DNA from 2 places in the Paracidovorax avenae ATCC 19860 genome. Region 1 is predicted to be linked to the other one. Evidence: riboswitches for the same ligand, from Rfam matches in the RefSeq annotation. Region 1 holds a riboswitch; the other holds the start of a gene.

Region 1 (9,716 bases):
GAGCAGCCTGCGCCGCAATTCCGGGTCCCGGCATGTCAGAGTGTCCAGCAGCTCGCTCCAGCGACGGCACGCGGCCCGGGCCTCAGCGCTGTCCGGCGGTACCTGCCGTGCGACCAGGGCCTGCACTTGCGCATCGAGCGCCGCCCAGTCCGTGTAGGGAACGTGCCCCAGGCGGTACAGGTCCGGCAGGTCGATGTAGCGGGTGAGCAGCGCCACGCGCAACTGGATGGCGGATTCGATGTAGGCGATCATGTCGCCGGAAGGCGCATGGTTGCGGCCCTGGGTGCCCGGCTCGGTGCGGAACATGTGGCCCCAGCGGTCCAGCAGCGCCATGTCGCCGTCCATCCAGTGCAGCATCAGCCCCATCCATCGGTAGGCCAGCCGCTGCACCTCCGGATCCTGGGGCGGCAGGCCGCGGTCCATCGCGGCGCGCACGAGGTCGCGTACCACGGTCCAGTCGGCCTCGATGCGTTTCCAGTTGCCGAAGATCTTCTGGAGCTCGGCGGCGCTGAAATACTTGCCGTACGTGCCCATCAGGGCCAGCGTCTCCAGCCAGTCCCCCATGCCGGGCGCAGGGCCGGCCACCAGCCCGTTGCGCAACAGGGTCAGCCGGCCGCGCAGCTCGGTGGCCTGGGTGATCTGCCGGTCCAGCGCCTGGATCTGCTGCGCGATGATGGACTCAGGGTCCGGACCCCCGCCCTGCAGCAGGCCTGCGATGTCGCCGAGCGCCAGGCCGAGGTGGCGCAGGGTCTGGATGGCATGCAGCCGCTGCACGTCCGCCTCGCTGTAGAGGCGGTAGCCGGATTCCGAGCGCGCGGAGGGCCGCAGCAGCCCGATCTCGTCGTAATGGTGCAGCGCGCGCACCGTCAGGCCGGTGCGCCGGGCCAGCTCGCCCACCCGCAGCCGCTGCATGGCACGCGCTCCGCTCAGCGGCGCACGGAGACCAGTTCGACCTCGAAGCGCAGCGTGGCATTGGGCGGAATCACGCCGCCGGCGCCGGCCGCACCGTAGGCGATGGCGGGCGGGCAGGTGAGGCGGGCCTTGCCGCCCGGCTTCATGCGCTGCACGCCTTCGGTCCAGCAGGGGATCACGCGGTTGAGCGGGAATTCGGTGGGCTCGCCGCGCTTGTAGGAGCTGTCGAACTCCTTGCCGTCCAGGAACGTGCCGCGGTAGTGCACCTTCACCACGTCCGTGGCCTTGGGCGATTCGCCCGTGCCTTCCTTGATCGACTCGTACACCAGGCCGCTGGCGGTGGTGACGGGTGCCGGTGCGGCAGCGGCCGAAGCGGCGGGTGCAGCGGGTGCGGCAGGGGCGGCGGTCGGCTTCTGTGCGCAGGCGGTACCGGCCAGCAGGACGGCGGCGAGAGCGGGCAGGAAGGTCTTCTTCACGGTTCGGGTCTCCGGTCAAAAGACGCGATGGTAGCCGGCCTGCGCCGCCGGGCATCGCTGCCGGCGTGCACAGGCACGGTCCACGCTCTGGCTCCGGCTCTGGCTCACGCGAAGTCGGACACCGGCACGCAGCTGCAGAACAGGTTGCGGTCGCCGTAGACGTTGTCCACCCGGCCCACGGGCGACCAGTACTTGGCCTGCCGCAGCGCCGCGACCGGATAGGCCGCCGCCTCGCGCGGGTAGGGATGCGTCCACTCGCCGCCCAGCAGGCTGTGCGCGGTGTGGGGCGCGTTCTTGAGCGGGTTGTCGTCCTGCGGCCACTCGCCCTGCTCGATGCGGCGGATCTCGCCGCGGATGGCGATCATCGCGTCGATGAAGCGGTCCAGCTCGGCCAGCGTCTCGCTTTCGGTGGGCTCCACCATGAGCGTGTTGGGCACGGGGAAGGAGAGCGTGGGCGCGTGGAAGCCGTAGTCGATCAGCCGCTTGGCGACGTCCTCGGCCATCACGCCGCTGGTCTCCTTGAAGCCGCGCAGGTCCAGGATGCACTCGTGCGCCACATGGCCGTTGGCGCTCGCGTACAGCGTGGGATAGTGGTCCTTCAGGCGCGCGCTGATGTAGTTGGCCGAGAGGATGGCCGTCTCGGTGGCGGCGCGCAGGCCGTCCGGGCCCATCATGCGGATGTACATCCAACTGATCGGCAGCACCGCGGCATTGCCCAGCGGGGCGGCACTGACAGCCCCCACGCTACCCACTGCGTGTGGTTCGCTGCCCCCCAGGGGGGCCTTCGCCAGCTTGGGGCGGCCCGGCGCTGGCTCAAGCGCACCTTGTGCGCCAGCAGTGGCATGGCCCGGCAGGTAGGGCACGAGGTCTTCCACCACGCAGACGGGGCCGACGCCGGGGCCGCCGCCGCCGTGCGGGATGCAGAAGGTCTTGTGCAGGTTCAGGTGGCTCACGTCGCCGCCGAAGGCGCCGGGCGCGGCCACGCCCACCATGGCGTTCATGTTGGCGCCGTCCACGTACACGCGGCCGCCGTGGCGGTGCACGAGCTGGCAGAGTTCCTTCACCTGCGTCTCGAACACGCCGTGCGTGCTGGGGTAGGTGATCATCACGCAGGCGAGCTTCTCGGCATGCTGCTCGCACTTGGCGCGCAGGTCGTCCATGTCGACGTTGCCGTTCGCATCGCAGGCCGTCACCACCACCTGCATGCCCACCATCTGGGCGCTGGCCGGGTTGGTGCCGTGCGCGCTGCTCGGGATCAGGCAGATGTTGCGGTGGCCCTGGCCCTGCGCCGCATGGTAGGCACGGATGGCCAGCAGGCCCGCGTATTCGCCCTGCGACCCGGCGTTGGGCTGCAGGCTGATGCCGGCGTAGCCCGTGGCCTGGCAGAGCCAGGCGCGCAGTTGCTCGTCGAGCTGGCGGTAGCCTTCCAGCTGGTCGGCGGGCGCGAACGGGTGCACCTGCGCGAATTCCGGCCAGGTGATCGGGATCATCTCGCTCGTGGCGTTCAGCTTCATGGTGCAGCTGCCCAGCGGGATCATGCTGCGGTCGAGCGCCAGGTCCTTGTCCGAGAGCTGGCGGATGTAGCGCAGCATGCCCGTCTCGGAATGGTGGGTGTTGAACACCGGGTGCGTGAGGAAGGCGCTCTTGCGAAGCAGTTCTGCAGGGATCAGCGGGTTCACGCCATCCGCGAAATCCTCGATGCGGGGCAGGGCCTGCCCGTCGGTGGCGAAGATCGACCAGAGCAGTTCGATGTCGGCCCGGGTCGTGGTTTCGTCGAGCGAGATGCAGAGGTAGTCGTTCCAGGCCACGCGCAGGTTGGCGCCGCGCTCCACGGCGCGCGCCAGCAGCGCGCCGGTCTGCTCTTTCGTGTGCAGGCACAGCGTGTCGAAGGCCGACTCGTGGTGGTGCGCGGTATGGCCGAGCGCCACGAGGCCCTTGGCCAGGATGGCCGTGAAGCTCGCCACGCGCTGTGCGATGCGCTTGAGGCCTTCGGGCCCGTGGTAGACGGCATACATGCTGGCGATCACCGCCGGCAGCACCTGCGCCGTGCAGATGTTGGAGGTGGCCTTCTCGCGGCGGATGTGCTGCTCGCGCGTCTGCAGCGCGAGGCGGTAGGCCGGCTGGCCGTGCGCGTCCACGCTCACGCCCACGAGGCGGCCGGGCAGCGAGCGCTTGAAGTCGTCGCGGCAGGCCATGAAGGCGGCATGCGGGCCACCCGCGCCCATCGGCATGCCGAAGCGCTGCGTGCTGCCCACGACGATGTCCGCGCCCCATTCGCCGGGCGGCACCAGCAGCGTGAGCGCCAGCAGATCGGCGCACACGATCGCGGCAGCCTGCTTCGCGTGGATCTTCTCCACGTCGGCGCTCCAGTCGGCGAGCCAGCCGCTGCTGGCAGGGTACTGGATCACGGCGGCGAAGAAGTCGCCCTCGATCGCGGCGTTCCATTCGGCCTCGGAGTCCGCCACCACCACCGTGATGCCCAGGGGTTCGGCACGCGTGCGGATCACCTCGATGGTCTGCGGATGCGTGTCGCCCGAGACGACGAGCGTCTGGCTCTTCGACTTGACGGAGCGCTTGGCGAGTGTCATGGCCTCGGCCGCGGCCGTGGCTTCGTCCAGCATCGAGGCGTTGGCGATGGGCATGCCCGTGAGGTCGCACACCATCGTCTGGAAGTTGACCAGGGCCTCCATGCGGCCCTGCGAGATCTCGGCCTGGTAGGGCGTGTAGGCGGTGTACCAGGCGGGGTTTTCCAGGATGTTGCGCAGGATCACGCCCGGCGTGTGCGTGCCGTAGTAACCCTGGCCGATGAAGCTGCGCAGCACGCGGTTCTTCGAGGCGATGGCCTTGAGTTCCGCGAGCGCCACCGCCTCGGTCGTGGCGGGCGGCAACTCCATCGGCGCAGTGCGGGCGATGGAGCGCGGCACGATGCTCTCCACCAGCGCCGCGCGCGAGGCCTCGCCGATGGCCGAGAGCATGCGCTGTTCGTCCGCGGCATCGATGCCGATGTGGCGGGGCTGGAATTCGGCGGCGTTTTCAAGCGCGCCAAGCGGCGGGAAGGTGGGCGTCGGCATGGGGAGGGTCCCGTTCAGCGGGCGGGGAAGGGAAAGGAAAAAGGAAAAAGGAAAAGGGTGCGCGGCGTCGGGCGGAGCGCCGCGCACCGGCGCGGGGCTCAGCTGTTCTTGGCGAACTCGGTGTAGGTCGTCTCGTCCATCAGCGATGCGAGCTGCGACGGATCGGAGAGGCGCACCTTGAAGAACCAGCCCGCGCCCAGCGGGTCGGAGTTGGCGAGCGCGGGGTCGGCGCGCAGCTCCTCGTTCACCTCCACGATCTCGCCGGACACGGGCATGTACACGTCGGCGGCGGCCTTCACCGATTCGACGACGCCGGCCACCTCGCCCTGCGCGAAGGTCTTGCCCACCTCGGGCAGATCGACGAACACCACGTCGCCCAGCGCGTCCTGCGCATGGACGGTGATGCCGACGACGGCGGCGCCGGCATCGGCGGCGTTGATCCACTCGTGGTCGCGGGAATACTGGATGGTCATGGGGGCTCCTGGATGAGAAAGTGGGTGTCCGCCGGGGCGGACGAAAACAGGGAAGAAAAGAAATCCCTCGGCAGGGAATGGCGACTGTAGCCGCGGGCCGCGGCCTTTTTCAGCCGCGGTGGTAGCGCGGCGGCAGGAAGGGCAGGGCGCACACTTCCATCGGCACGGCCTTGCCGCGCACGATGGCGTGCACCACGGTGCCGAGTTCGGCGAACGCCGGGGCGACGTAGCCCATCGCGATGGGCTGGTTCACGCTCGGGCCCAGCAGGCCGCTGGTCACCTCGCCGATGGCCGCGCCCTCGGGGCTCTGCAGGGCCGTGTGCTCGCGCACCGGCACGCGCTCGCGGGCGACGAGGCCCACGCGGCGGCGCGCGAGCCGGGCCGGGTCGTCGATCTGCGCCAGCACCTGGTCCGCGCCGGGAAAGCCCCCCGCGCGCGCGCCGCCCGTGCGGCGCACCTTCTGGATGGCCCAGTTCAGCGCGGCCTCGGGCGGTGTGGTGGTGGTGTCGATGTCGTTGCCGTAGAGGCACAGGCCCGCTTCGAGCCTGAGGGAATTGCGCGCGCCCAGGCCGATGGGCTTCACCTCGGGCTGGGCCAGCAGCGCGCGGGCCAGCGCCTCGGCCTGGGAGGCGGGCACGGAGATCTCGAAACCGTCCTCGCCCGTGTAGCCGCTGCGGGTCACGAAGCAGTCGCAGCCGGCGATCTCGAAGCGCCCGCCGGTCATGAACACCAGCGCGGCGGTGGCGGGCGCGAGGCGTGCCAGCGCCGCGGCGGCCTGCGGGCCCTGCAGCGCCAGCAGGGCCTGCTCGGGCATCGGCACCACCTCGCAGCGGTGGCCGATGCGCGCCTGGATGTGGGCGATGTCGCCGGCCTTGCAGGCGCCGTTGACGATCACGAACAGGTCGTCGCCCCGGTTCACGAACATCAGGTCGTCGATGATGCCGCCCGCGTCGTTCAGCAACAGGCCGTAGCGTTGTTTTCCGACGCCGAGGCCGATCACGTCCACGGGCACCAGGGTCTCGAACGCGGCGGCGGCGTCGGCGCCCACGAGGCGCAGCTGGCCCATGTGCGAGACGTCGAACAGCCCGGCGGCCTGCCGCGTGTGCAGGTGCTCGGCCATCAGGCCGGCGGGGTACTGCACGGGCATGGAATAGCCCGCGAAGGGCACCATGCGGGCGCCGAGTTCGAGATGCAGCGCGTGCAGGGGCGTGGAAAGCAGGGCGGAGGGGGAGGCGTCGGCGGACATGGGCGGGCTTTCGGGCAAGGGCAATGGGGCACGCGCGGCGCCATCGGTGCGCCACGCGATCTGCCCGCTGTCCGCTTTACCTGAGAGATTCACGCCGCCTGGGCGCTCGCGGACATCGCGGCGCCCGGGTGGGGCTTGCTCCTTCGGTGGACCCGCACGGGGCGGGCCTCTCTCCAGCCGGGGGAACGCCCGCATCCCTGCGGGCGCCTTGCCAGTCCTTTTGCCTGAGCGTTCGGGAATCCCCTGCGCCTTCGGCGGCGCCGGCGGCCCGTTGCGGGCGCGGCGCTCTCTCCTGACGGGGCGGATTCTAACGGCAGCGCGCGGGGGGCGGGGTCGTTCGCGCGGATGTTTTCCGATCCTGGTGCCAAGCACCCCGGCCGGCGGTAACCGGCCGGGGCCTTGCCCGTTGCGTGCGCCCGGGTAAGGGCGTCCCGTGGCGGAAAGTATGCGGGGCGGGGCGCCGATGGATTTTTTGAATTTGCGGGGAATGGGCGCTGCTGCAGAAAATTCTTCTGCCGCCGCGCGGCCACGCGCACAATGCATCCATGGACCGCATCGACCGAAGAATCCTGGCCGTCCTGCAGGCCGACGCGCGCGCGAGCCTGCAGGAAATCGGGCAGGCCGTGGGCCTGAGCCCATCGCCGTGCTGGGGCCGCATCCGCAAGATGGAAGAGGCCGGCGTGATCGAGGGCTACACCGTGCGCCTCAACGCCCAGGCGCTCGACCTGGCCGATACCGTGCTCGTGCAGGTCACGCTCGACAGCCATTCCGACAACACCCTGGAGAAGTTCGGCGAAACGCTCGCGAGCATTCCCGAGGTGATCGAGGCGCACCTCGTCTCCGGCGACTACGACTACCTGCTGCGCGTGGTGGTCAAGGACACGCGCGACTACGAGCGCCTGCTGCGCGAGAAGCTCTACCGCATCAAGGGCATTCGCCACAGCCGCTCCAGCTTCGTGCTGCGCACGCTCAAGAAGGCCGATCTGCCGCTGCGCACGGACTGAATCGGGCCTTTTGGGAGCCGGGGATGCTCCATGTCGCCGTATTTGCTATGTTGTTCGCTATTAAATAAGTAGCATCTGGCGGTGGACGAGTTCAGCCGAGCAGCAGCGCGTCGTCCGCCAGCTTCTCGCCGCGCACGGTCTCGAACATGCGCAGCAGGTCGGGCACGTCCAGGCGGCTGCGCTCCTCGCCCGACACGTCCAGCACCACCTGGCCCTGGTGCAGCATCACCGTGCGGTCGCCCACGTCCAGCGCCTGCCGCATGCTGTGCGTGACCATCATCGCCGTGAGCCGGCTCTCGGCCACGATGCGCGCGGTGAGCTGCAGCACGAAGTCGGCCGTGCGCGGGTCGAGGGCGGCGGTGTGTTCGTCCAGCAGCAGGATGCGCGAGGGCTGCAGCGCGGCCATGAGCAGGCTCACGGCCTGCCGCTGCCCGCCCGAGAGCAGGCCGATGCGGTCCGCCAGGCGGTTCTCCAGCCCCAGGCCCAGCGTGGCGAGCCGCTCGCGGAAGAGGGCGCGGTCGGTCGCCTTCACGGCGCCGCGCAGGCCCCGGCCCGCGCCGCGCTGGCGGGCCAGCGCCATGTTCTCCTCGATGGTGAGGTCTTCGCAGGTGCCGGCCATGGGGTCCTGGAAGACGCGCGCCACGCGCGGCGCGCGCTCCCACACGGGCAGGCGCGTGACGTCCTCGCCGTCGATGGCGATGCGGCCCGCGTCCACGCCCAGGTCGCCCGAGATGGCGTTGAGGAAGGTGGATTTGCCGGCCCCGTTGGAGCCGATGACGGTGACGAACTGCCCGGCCGGGATGTCCAGTGACATGCCGCGCAGCGCGCGCGTCTCGATCGGTGTGCCGGGGTTGAAGGTGATGTGCAGGTCTTGTGCGCTCAGCATGGTGCGTGTCCTTTCAACGGCGCGAGGCCCGCTTGCGCCGCAGCTGCGGGATCACCAGCGCGATGGTCACCAGCACGGCCGTGACGAGGTTCAGGTCCTGCGCCTTCAGGCCGATGAAATCGCTGTTGAGCGCCGCCGCGATGAAGAAGCGGTACACGATCGCGCCCACGATCACCGCCAGCGTGGCCCAGGCCAGCCGCCGCGAGGGCAGGAGGCTCTCGCCCACGATCACCGCCGCCAGCCCGATCACGATGGTGCCGATGCCCATCGAGATGTCGGCGCCGCCCTGGGTCTGCGCGAAGAGCGCGCCGGCCAGCGCCACCAGCGCGTTCGATACCGCCATGCCCAGCAGCACCATCGCGCCGGTGTTCACGCCCTGGGCGCGCGCCATGCGCGCGTTCGAGCCCGTGGCGCGGATCGCCAGGCCCTTCTCGGTGGCGAAGAACCAGTCCATGAACAGCTTGGCCGCCACGATCATCACGGCCAGCAGCAGCGGCCGCGCGACGTAGTCGGCCATGCCCCCCGGCTGGAGCTGCGTGAACAGCGTGGGCTCGGTGATGAGGGGCACGTTGGGCCCGCCCATGATGCGCAGGTTGATCGAATAGAGCGCAATCATTATCAGGATGCTGGCGAGCAGGTCCATGATCTTCAGGCGCACGTTGAGCCAGCCCGTGACGAGGCCCGCCGCCGCGCCCGCGGCCGTCGCGGCCACCGTGGCCACGGCCGGGCCGTGGCCGCCCGCGATCAGCACGGCGCAGACGGCGCCGCCCAGCGGGAAACTGCCGTCCACCGTCAGGTCGGGAAAGCGCAGCAGGCGGAACGAGATGAAGACGCCCAGCGCGACGAGGCTGAAGATCAGCCCGATCTCGATGGCGCCCAGGAAAGAGAACAGGGACATGGCGCGGCGTAAAAACGGCGTGGAGGGAGGAAAGCGCCCTCGCCGCCACCGCGCCGCGGCGGCCCGCGGGCAGGGGGATGGCGAGGGCGGGGAGGGGGCGCGTGCGCCCCCCGGGCGTCAGCGGACGACCTGCGCGGCCGACTTCACCAGCGCGTCGGACAGCTTCACGCCCTGTTTCTCGGCGGCACCGGGGTTCACGAAGAGCTCCATCTTCGTGCTGATCTCTGGCTTGATGTCGCCGGGCTTCTCGCCCTTGAGGATGCGCACCACCATGCGGCCCGTCTGCTCGCCCAGGTCGCGGTAGTTGATGCCGTAGGCGGCGATGGCGCCGCGCTTCACGCTGTCGGTGTCCGCGGCCACCAGCGGCAGCTTGGCCTCCTGGCCCACCTTCACCAGCGCCTCGTAGGCCGAGACCACGTTGTTGTCGGTGCCGGTGTAGATCACGTCGGCCTTGCCCACGAGGCTGCGCGCGGCGGCGCCCACGTCCACCGAGCGCGGCGCGGCGGCCTCCACCAGGGTCATGCCCAGCTTGGGCAGCAGGGTCTTGAGCTCCTTCACCACCACGGCGGAGTTCGCCTCGCCGGGGTTGTAGACCACGCCCACGCGCTTGGCGCCGGGCACCACCTGCCGGACCAGCTCCATCTGCTTGTCGAGCGCGAGCACGTCGGACACGCCGGTCACGTTGGTTTTGGAGGGCTCCCAGTTCGCTACCAGCTTGGCGGCCACCGGATCGGTCACGGCGGAGAACAC
Region 2 (9,716 bases), 2.7 Mb from region 1:
GCGACGTGGCCTTCACCGATCCGGGCTCGTTCTTCATGGCGCTGGACAAGGGCGAGAAGCTCACCGCCATCTACGACATCTACCCGCAGAATGTGTTCAACGTGGTGTCGCTGCAGTCCTCGGGCATCCGCACGCCGGCGGACCTGAAGGGCAAGCGCATCGGCGTCTACAGCCTCTCCAGCGGCACGCGGCAGAACCTGCTGGTGCTGCTGCACCAGGCGGGGCTGAAGGAGTCGGACGTGACCATCGTGGTCACCGGCCTGCTCAACTTCGCGCCGCTGCTGCAGGGCCAGGTCGATGCCACGGCGGCCACCGACACGGGCCTGGCCGTGGGTCGCCGCAAGGGCCTGGGCGCCGTGAACGTGATGCAGGTGCGGGACTACCTGAATGTTTCCAGCGACCTTTTCGTGGTGCGCAGCGAGGTGCTGCCGCAGAAGAAGGCGCTGCTGCGCGCCTTCCTGCAGGGCTACCGCGACAGCGCCGCGTGGATGATGGCCCGGCCCGAAGAGGCCGCTGCGCTGGCCGTGAAGGTCGCGATCGACGGCACGCAGCAGGATGCGAACCTGGAGGTGATCCGCCTGCGCAACGCCTCCGCCCAGCCCTCTGTGCCGGGGCAGCCGCTGGGCGCGTTCAACCTCGCATCGCTGCAGAAAGCGGCCGATGCCTACCGCGCGTTGGGCCTGGTGCAGAACGGCATCCGCGTGGCCGACGTGGTGGACGCCAGCCTGCTGCCCGCGGCGTGACCCGCCAGGCCTTGAGGAGTGAGGAGCACGCCATGAAGTTCAAGGGCCAGGTCGTTCTGGTGACGGGCGCGAGCCGGGGCATCGGCGCGGCCATCGCGCGCGCTTTTGCGCAGGAGGGCGCCACGGTGGCGATCAACCACCTGTCCAACGACGCGGCGGCGGCCGAGACGGTGGCGGCCTGCCGCGCTGCCGGCGGCGATGCCTGGGCCATCAAGGCCGACGTGGGCGACGCCGATGCGGTGCGCGCCATGGTGGATGCGGTGGTGCTGGATGCCGGCCGCATCGACGTGGTGGTCAACAACGCCTTCCGGCCCTATGCCTTCGATGCACGGCGCCGCGCGCTGTTCGACGGCCTGCAGTGGAGCGACTACCAGGCCCAGTTCGACGGCGCCGTGGGGGGGGCCTTCAACGTCTGCCAGGCGGTGCTGCCGCACCTGCGCCAGCGCGCGCGGGGCAGCATCGTGAACATCGCCACCAACCTGGTCGAAAACCCGGTAGTGCCGTACCACGACTACACCACGGCCAAGGCCGCGCTGGTGGCCTTCAGCCGCAACCTGGCGGCCGAACTGGGCCCCGTGGGCATCCGCGTCAATTGCGTGGCACCGGGGCTGGTCTATCCCACGCAGGCGAGCCAGTCCACGCCCGAGGCGCTGCGCGACGCGATCACCGCCGCCACGCCGCTGCGGCGCATCGCCCGGCCCGAGGACGTGGCGGGGCCGGTGCTGTTCCTGGCCTCGGAGTGGAGCGGCTTCATGACCGGGCAGGTGCTGTTCGTCGATGGCGGATTGGTGATGAGGTGACGGCGCGCTGAAGGACCGGGCCCAATTCGCGGCGCCGGCCTACATGGCATGCCGTGCTTCGGGCGCGGCGTTTGCGGATAGTCGGGGCATGTCCGAGAAACTGCTCTTCCTGCTGCAGCGGCTGGTGCGCAAGACCTGGCTGCGCTGCGCGCTGTTCGCGCTGGCGGCCGTTGCGGCCGTCATGCTGGCCACCTGGCTGGGCCCCTGGATTCCCGATGGCGTGGCGCTCCAGCTGGGCTCCGACGCGCTCGACAGCCTGCTGAACATCCTCGCGTCCAGCATGCTCACGGTGTCGATCTTCTCGGCCAGCACCATGGTGGCGGCGTTCTCGGCCGTGGCCAACAGCGCCACGCCGCGCGCATCGCAACTGCTGATCGAGGACTCCACCGTGCAGAACACCCTGGCCGTGTTCATCGGCGCCTTCCTCTACGGCGTGGTCGCGCTGGTGGGGCTGCACGTCCACTTCTATGGCGACGGCGGGCGGCTGGTGCTGTTCGGTTTCACGCTGCTGATCCTGCTGGGCGTGGTGGTGGTGCTGCTGCGCTGGATCGACTATCTCTCGGTACTGGGCCGGCTGGGCGAAACCATCCGGCGCCTGGAGGACGCCACCCGCAAGGCCATCGACCAGCGCCTGGCCAGGCCCTTCCTGGGCGGGCGCCCCCAGCGGCCGGGCGAGCGCGGCGCCCATGCCGTGCGCAGCGACGCGACCGGCTTCGTGCAGCACGTGGCCATGGACCTGCTGCAGGCCCGGGCCGAGGCGCTGGACGGCCACCTGCACCTGCACGTGCTGCCGGGCGCATTCGTGGCGCCCGACACCGTGCTGGTCAGCAGCGACCGGTCCATCGACGATGCGGCGCGTGCGGCCATCCTCAAGGCGGTGCTGATCGGCCACGGCCGCAGCTTTGACCACGATCCGCGCTACGGCTTCGTGGTGATGGGCGAGGTGGCGGCGCGGGCCATGTCGGCCTCCATCAACGACCCCGGCACCGCGATGGACGTGATGGGCGCGGGCGTGCGCACGCTGGCCCACTGGGCGCACCGCCAGCAGGCGGCCGACCGCGAGGCCGATGCCGCCGCAGTCGAGGCGCCGGCCTGCGACCGCGTGAGCGCGCCCGCGCTGCGCGAGGCCGGCATGGTGGAGGACGTGTTCGAGCCGCTGGCGCGCTACGCAGCCGCGTCGGTGGAGGTGGGCGTGGCACTGCAGCGCGCGCTGCATTCTGTGGGCGCGTTGCACTGCGCGCTGCGCGAGCCGAGCGAGCGCCTGTCGGCCTATGCGCTGGAGCGCGCCGCCCATGCCGGCCTGTGCGGCAGCGACATGGCGGCGCTGCAAAACGCCGCGCGGGGGACGCGCAGGTGATTTGAAGTCGCGGGCGCTTTCGCTACAGTGCCGGCATGGCTTCTTTCTCGCGTTCATTGCCCCTGGCGGGCGCCACCAATTTCCGTGACCTGGGCGGCTATGCCGGGCAGGACGGGCGCCCGGTGCGCTGGCGCCGGCTGTTCCGCTCCGACCACCTGGCGTGGCTCACCGGGCAGGATGCCGAGACGCTGGCGCCGCTGGGGCTGTCGCGCGCGATCGACTTCCGCGGCGAGGCCGAGAGCGCCGCGCTGGCCTACGTCCTGCCCGGCGTGGCCTACCACCCGCTGCCGATCGAGCCGACCGTGGTGCAGCGCGCCAAGGACATGGCGCTGGCCAACCGGCAGATCACGCCCGCCATCGCCGTCGAGCTGATGCAGGACACGTACCGCGCCTTCGTATCCGACAACGCGGAGCAGTTCGCCGCGCTGTTCGGGCACCTGCTGCAGAGCGACGCACCGCTGGTCTTCCACTGCACCGCGGGCAAGGACCGGACGGGCTTCGCCGCGGCGCTGATCCTGCTCGCGCTCGGCGTGCCGCGCGACGTGGTGATGCAGGACTACCTGCTCACCAACAGCCTCTACCAGCCGCCGGCCCATTTCACGGGCACCGCGCCGGCGGAGGTGATGAATGTGCTCTGGCGCGTGCAGGAGGAGTTCCTGCATGCCGCGCTGGATGCGGTGGACCGGGACCATGGCGGGCTCGACCGTTACCTGGCGGCGCGCCTGGGCGTCGGCCCCGCGGAGCGGGCGCGGCTGGCGCAGATGTACCTGGACCCGGCGGGCGGGTGATCGCTGCGGCGGCCCCATGAAAAAAGCCGGCATGCGCCGGCTTTTTTCATGCTCGGGGAGCGCGGTCTCAGACCGTGGCGTCCTTGAGCTTCTTCAGCGCGCGGGTCTTGATCTTGACCGATGCGGGCTTGGCGGGGAACCAGCGCTCTTCGCCCGTGAACGGGTCCTTGCCGAAGCGCTTCTTCTTGGCGGGCACTTGCTGCAGGCCGATCTTCATCAGGCCGGGCAGCGTGAATTCGCCGGAGCCCTTCTTGTGCACCGAACCCAGGATCGTGGCTTCCAGCGCGGCCATCACGGCCTTGGCGGCCTTCGGCTCCACGCCGGCCTGCTCGGCCAGGTGCGCGATCAGCGAGGTCTTGGTGAACGTGGCCTTCAGGGGCTTGAGCGCTGCGGGCGCGGCCTTCGCGGCAGGTGCTGCCTTGGGGGCAGCGGCCTTCTTCGCGGGAGCAGCCTTCTTCGCGGGTGCCGCGGCCTTCTTCACCGCGGGAGCGGCCGCCTTCTTTGCCGGGGCGGATGCGGCTTTCTTTGCAGTTGCCATGGTTGGTTTTCTCGTGTTGACGTATTGAGGATTCCAGACGGGCTGGTCGGCGGATTCTATGGCGTTTGCCCGCCTGTGGCGCGGGTTGCACGCGCTTTTGCGGCTGCAAGGTGCGCGCAGCCTCGCATCCGGAGCCTTCGGACACGTGTGCGGCGCGTGCGAAAAGCCTGTAATGGTTGCGTGGATGCAGGGGCTGGCCGCGTTGGTGGAGCCGCGCAATCGCGTTAAGCTGCCACCCACGGCGCCGGTGCCCCGGCGCAACGCAGCGGTATGTTCCGCCCCACGCAAGGAGCCCAGGCCATGAGCAGCAACGACAGCAATTCCGCCGGCAGCGACACCTCCCCCTTCGGTTTCGGGCGGTTCGTGCCGGGCTTCGATTTCCTGCAGAACCTCGCCAAGGGCGCTGCGGCGGGCATGCCGCAGATGCCGCCGCTCTCGGGCTGGGTAGCGCCCACGATCAGCGTGGAAGAGCTGGAAAAACGCATCAGCGAACTGAAGGCGGTGCAGTTCTGGCTGGACCAGAATTCCCGCGCGCTCACGGCGACCGTGCAGGCACTGGAAGTGCAGAAGATGACGCTGTCCACGCTGCAGGGCATGAACGTGGCGATGGGCGACATCGCGAAGGCGTTCACGCCGCAGGCGGCGCCGTCCTCGCAAGGGCCCGCGCCTGCGGCGCCACGCCCCGATCCCTTCGCACGGGCACCCCGTGCCGCGCCGCCCGAGCCGGCACCCGCTCCGGAGCCGGCCGCACAGGCTCCGGCGGCATCGGGACACGAGTCTGCCGGCGACACCGGCACCGAACCGCCTGCCGCCGCGCCGGGCGTGGTGGACCCGATGCAATGGTGGTCCGCGCTCACGGGCCAGTTCCAGCAGATCGCCGCCAATGCGATGAGCGATGTCTCCAAGCTGCCCGCGATGGACGCCACGCGCGGCATGGCGGCGGAGGCGCTCAAGACGGCCACCGACATGGCGACGCAGTTCGCCGCGCAAGGCATGCAGGGCATGCAGGATGCCGCGCGCCAGGCTACGGAGGCCGGCACCGCGGGCACGCGCGCCGCAGGCAAGGGCCAGGACGGCGGCGGGGCGGCCCGCAGTGCGAAGCGCCCGCCTTCCGCGGCGGCCCCTGCGCCGCGCGCCGCCGCCAGGGCCTCTTCCACGAAGGCCTCTCCCGCGAAGGCCCCGGCAGGGGCGCTGCCTGCGGGCGCACGCCGCACCGCCAGTCCCCAGCCCGGGCCGAAGGGCCGTTCCTGACGGGCGCGGCCGCCATCTGCGACCGCGGTCCACCGATGCTTCCGACCATGAAACTCTTTCCCAACGGCCATGCCACCCACCCGCAATGGCGCATGGCCGCCGCGCTGGTGCTGGCGCAGCTGCGCGCGCAGATGGCCTTGCCGCACTACGCCAGCGCGCCCACGCTCGGCGTGCTCTACATCACGGACCACTACGCGGAGGACGCGGAGGCGCTGCTCGATGTGCTCGCGGCCGAACTCCCGGAGGTGACCGACTGGAGCGGCACGGTGGGCGTGGGCGTGGCGGCGAACAATGCCGAGTATTTCGACGAGCCGGCCCTGTCGGTGATGCTGCTGGACCTGCCGCAGGACCAGTACCGCGTGTTCTCGGGCGTGGCGCCGCTGTCGCGCGGCGGTGCTTCCGCGGGCGGCTTCGTGCCGCACACGGCGCTGGTGCATGCCGATGGCGATACGCCGGACCTCGCCGAACTGATCGCGGAGATGTCGGACCGCACCGAGTCGGGCTACCTGTTCGGCGGCATCGCGGCGAGCCGCGGGCGCAGCGTGCAGTTCGCGGTGGGCGGCAACGGCAACATCGCGGGCCAGGGCGCGGCGCGGGGCGTGTTCGGCGGCGGTCTGTCGGGCGTGGCGTTCGGCAGCGGCGTGGGCATGCTGTCGCGCGTGACCCAGGGATGCCAGCCGGTCGGCCCGTTCGCGCAGATCACGCGCGCGCAGGACAACGTGGTGCTCGCGCTCGACGGCGAGCCCGCGCTGGACGTGCTGCTGGGCACGCTGGGCATCACCCTGGAAGGCGATCCACAGCCCGCGCTGCGCGCCCTGCACGCGACGCTGGCGGGCCTGGTGGACGAGGGCTCGCAGCCCATGGGGCGCACGGGCCATTTCGGCACGGACGTGCGCGTGCGGCATCTCGTCGGGCTGGATCCGATGCGGCATGGCGTGGCGCTCGCCGACAAGGTGGAGGAGGGCATGCGGCTCGCGTTCTGCCAGCGCAACGTGGCGGCGGCGCGCGCCGACCTGATGCGCATCTGCGCCGAGATCCGCGAGGAGCTGGCGCCGGAGCCGCAGGAGCCCGCGGCCGCCCCGCCGCCGTCGCATGCGGGCGAACGCGCGGCGCTGATGCGCGCGCTGGACCATGCCACCGGGGGCATGCCCGAGCGCACGATCATGGGAGCCATCTACGTGAGCTGCTCGGGCCGGGGCGGGCCGCACTTCGGCGGGCCCGGCGCCGAAATGCAGATCGTGCGGCACGCCCTGGGCGACGTGCCGCTGGTGGGGTTCTTCGCGGGCGGAGAGATCGCCCACCACCGGCTCTACGGCTACACCGGCGTGCTGACCGTGTTCACCTGCGCGGGCCCGGGCGAAGCTTAGGCCGCGCCCGGGTGCTCAGGCCAGCGCCGGTACGGCGGTGCGGCCCCGCGGCATGCCCGTGAAGGCGAAATCCACCTCGGGCACGATCCCGCTCACGATGCTGGCGATGGCGCGGCCCGAGCCGCAGGCATGCGTCCAGCCCAGCGTGCCGTGGCCGGTGTTGAGGAACAGGTTGGGCAGCTTCGTGCGGCCGATGAGCGGCACGTTGCTCGGCGTGGCCGGGCGCAGGCCCGACCAGAACTGTGCCTGCGAGGTGTCGCCCGCGCCGGGGAACAATTGCTCCACGCGCTTCACGATGGCCTCGCAGCGCACCGGGTGGAGGTCGCGGCCGTAGCCGTTGAGTTCCGCGGTGCCGGCGATGCGCATCACGTCGCGCGCCGGCTGGCCGTCCCGGGCCGCGCGGGTGTAACGCGAGAAGACCAGCTTGTATTCGTCGTCCGTCAGGCTGACCTCGTAGGCGGCGGAGGCATCGCGCACGGGCAGCGTCACCGAATAGCCCTTGGCCGGATAGATGGGCAGGCGCAGGCCCAGCGGCTCGGCCAGCAGCGGGCTGAACGAGCCCATGGCCAGCACGTAGGCATCGCCGCGCACGCGCTCGAAGCGGCCTTCCGCGTCGGTGATCTCCACGTGGTCGATGGCCCCGGCCGCAGTGCGCAGCGCCGTGATGTGGCAGCCCATGCGAAAGCGCACGCCGGCCTGTTCGGCCCGCTGGGCCAGCGCGCGCGTGAAGGCATTGGCGTCGCCGGATTCGTCGGCATCGGTGTAGGTGGCGCCCGCCAGCTGGGAGCGGATGGAAGCCAGGGCCGGTTCGATGCGCACGGCCTCGTCGGCGCTCACCACGCGGCGTTCGCAGCCGAGCTGGCGCATCTGCTCGGCCGGTGCGAGCGCTCCGTCGAATTCCTTGCGGCTGGTGTAGAAGTGCAGGATGCCCTGCGCTCGCTGGTCGTACTGGATGCCGGTGTCGCGGCGCAGCTGCTGCAGCGTTTCGCGGCTGTAGGTGCCCAGGCGCACGATCTGCTCGATGTTGTGGCGCGTGCGCGCCGGCGTGCATTCGCGCAGGAACTGCAGGCCCCAGAGCCACTGGCGCATGTCGGAGCGCAGGCGGAAGAGCAGCGGCGCATCTTCCCGGCCCAGCCATTGCAGCAGCTTGAGCGGGGCACCCGGGTTGGCCCACGGCTCGGCGTGGCTCACTGAGATCTGGCCGCCGTTGGCGAAGCTGGTTTCCGCGCCGGGCGTGGCCTGGCGGTCGATCACGGTCACTTCGTGGCCGAGCTGCTGGAGGAAATAGGCGGAGGTGGTGCCGAGCAAGCCGGCGCCGAGGACGATCACGCGCATCTTCAAACCTTTCGAGGGTGAAGCGCCGGGCGTGCGCGTGCAGGCAGCTATGGGTCGATAGCGTGCAGCAGGCGCGTGGCCCGGCTGCCGCTCCCCCTGTCCTTGGTACCTGAGAGATTCACCCCGCGGCCAACACGGCGCAGGGCTTGCTCCTTCGGTGCGCCACAGGCTGTGGCGGCTCTCCAGACGGCATTCGATGGTGTGCAGTACGGTACCTGAGCGTGTATGGGAGTTTGCGCCTTCGGTGGAACGCCAGCCGGGCCGGGCCGTTCGCTCTCCTGCGGGGCGGATCGTAGCAGCGAAACCGCGCCGCGCATAGCGTCCGGCGCGGCCGCGGGTTCAGCCGGCCTGCGGGAAGACGGCTTCGCCCAGGTTCAGCATCAGCCGGTTGGCCCAGGCGAACAGGGCGGCGGCGTGCAGAGCGTCCAGGATCTCGAGGTCGGACAGGCCGGCGTCGCGCAGCGGCTGCAGGTGCTGCGCGCCGAACGTGCCGGGCGTGCGCGTGAGCGCGGCGCTGGCCTGCACGATGGCGCGTTCGCGCGCATTGGTGCCGGCGGTGTCGGGTTCCTGGAAGATCTGCGCCATCACGTCGTTGCGCTTGGCCAGTTGCTCGAAGCGCTGGGCGTGCACGGAGGCGCAGTACACGCAGCCGTTCACGCGCGAGACCACGGTGCTGGCGACTTCGCGCTCGGCGCGGGCGAGGCCGCCCGGCGCGTACATGATGGCGTTGAAGGCCTGCGAGCGCTCGGACAGCACGCGGGGCTGGTGCGCCAGCAGCAGGTAGAAGTCCGACGTGCGGGCCTTGGGATGGCTGAGGTCGAGCACTGCGTTCTGCTCGGGGGTGGCCGTGGCGGGATCGAGCACGGGCAGCCAGGCTTTCCAGTCCAGCGTTTCGCTGGTGTAGCCGTTCACGCGCAGCGGCTCGCCGGGCGCGGGCAGGTTGGCGGGATGGACGAAGGGGGCGGCGTCCGCCGGTTGCGCTGCGGTAGCGGCCGGCGCGGCGCCTGTCTCGCCCAGTTGCGCCAGCGCGGCCACGCCGGCCACCACGCGCAACTGGTAGGTGACGAAGCCGATCAGCTGGGCGAGCAGCACCGTGTCCGGCACCGGGAGGCCCGCGGCGGGCAGGGCCTGCAGGGCGGCCTGGTCGCTTTCGGCGGGGTGCGTGGCGAGCGTGCGCGCGAAATGCACGATGGCCTGCAGGCGGGCGTCCGCGATCGCGGCGTCGGGCGCATCGACGAGCGCCTGCACGGCCGGCGGGGGATGCAGGGGCTGGAGGGCCGCGCGGTAGTGCGCCGCCAGCGCGGGCAGGCCGCTCACGCGGGCGATGTCGTGCGCCACGGCCAGGCGCTCGGCCTGCGTGAGGCCGCCGGGCAGGCCGGGGCCGAAGAGGGCGTCTTCGCAGCCCTGCGTGGCCGTGGCGACCTTGTCGCGCTGGTGGCGCACGGCATGGGCCGCGCTGCCGGGCACGAGGCCGGCGATGTGGTCGATGGTGTCGCGGGATGCGGTGGTGGTAGCGGCGGTGTCGGTCATTGGCAAT

The links. Region 1 has a riboswitch for glycine ahead of gcvT (glycine cleavage system aminomethyltransferase GcvT). Riboswitches for the same ligand answer to the same signal wherever they lie in the genome.
Region 2: linked by a shared signal. The riboswitch ahead of ACAV_RS21880 (D-amino acid dehydrogenase) and the one ahead of gcvT (glycine cleavage system aminomethyltransferase GcvT) in region 1 are both predicted to bind glycine.

What each region holds. Positions count from the first base shown of each region.
Region 1 covers NC_015138.1:2,358,104-2,367,819, forward strand. Annotated here, with positions in the region: gene ACAV_RS10435 (MerR family transcriptional regulator) at 1-912, opposite strand, end outside; gene ACAV_RS10440 (FKBP-type peptidyl-prolyl cis-trans isomerase) at 927-1,388, opposite strand; gene gcvP (aminomethyl-transferring glycine dehydrogenase) at 1,493-4,459, opposite strand; gene gcvH (glycine cleavage system protein GcvH) at 4,558-4,932, opposite strand; gene gcvT (glycine cleavage system aminomethyltransferase GcvT) at 5,042-6,178, opposite strand; glycine riboswitch at 6,236-6,365, opposite strand; glycine riboswitch at 6,385-6,483, opposite strand; gene ACAV_RS10460 (Lrp/AsnC family transcriptional regulator) at 6,724-7,182, shown strand; gene ACAV_RS10465 (ABC transporter ATP-binding protein) at 7,274-8,068, opposite strand; gene ACAV_RS10470 (ABC transporter permease) at 8,082-8,966, opposite strand; gene ACAV_RS10475 (ABC transporter substrate-binding protein) at 9,084-9,716, opposite strand, start outside.
Region 2 covers NC_015138.1:5,035,328-5,045,043, reverse strand. Annotated here, with positions in the region: gene ACAV_RS21915 (ABC transporter substrate-binding protein) at 1-743, shown strand, start outside; gene ACAV_RS21910 (3-oxoacyl-ACP reductase) at 776-1,543, shown strand; gene ACAV_RS21905 (DUF2254 domain-containing protein) at 1,632-2,900, shown strand; gene ACAV_RS21900 (tyrosine-protein phosphatase) at 2,936-3,688, shown strand; gene ACAV_RS21895 (HU family DNA-binding protein) at 3,756-4,226, opposite strand; gene ACAV_RS21890 (PhaM family polyhydroxyalkanoate granule multifunctional regulatory protein) at 4,527-5,477, shown strand; gene ACAV_RS21885 (FIST signal transduction protein) at 5,525-6,844, shown strand; gene ACAV_RS21880 (D-amino acid dehydrogenase) at 6,860-8,179, opposite strand; glycine riboswitch at 8,266-8,375, opposite strand; gene ACAV_RS24265 (CMD domain-containing protein) at 8,519-9,709, opposite strand.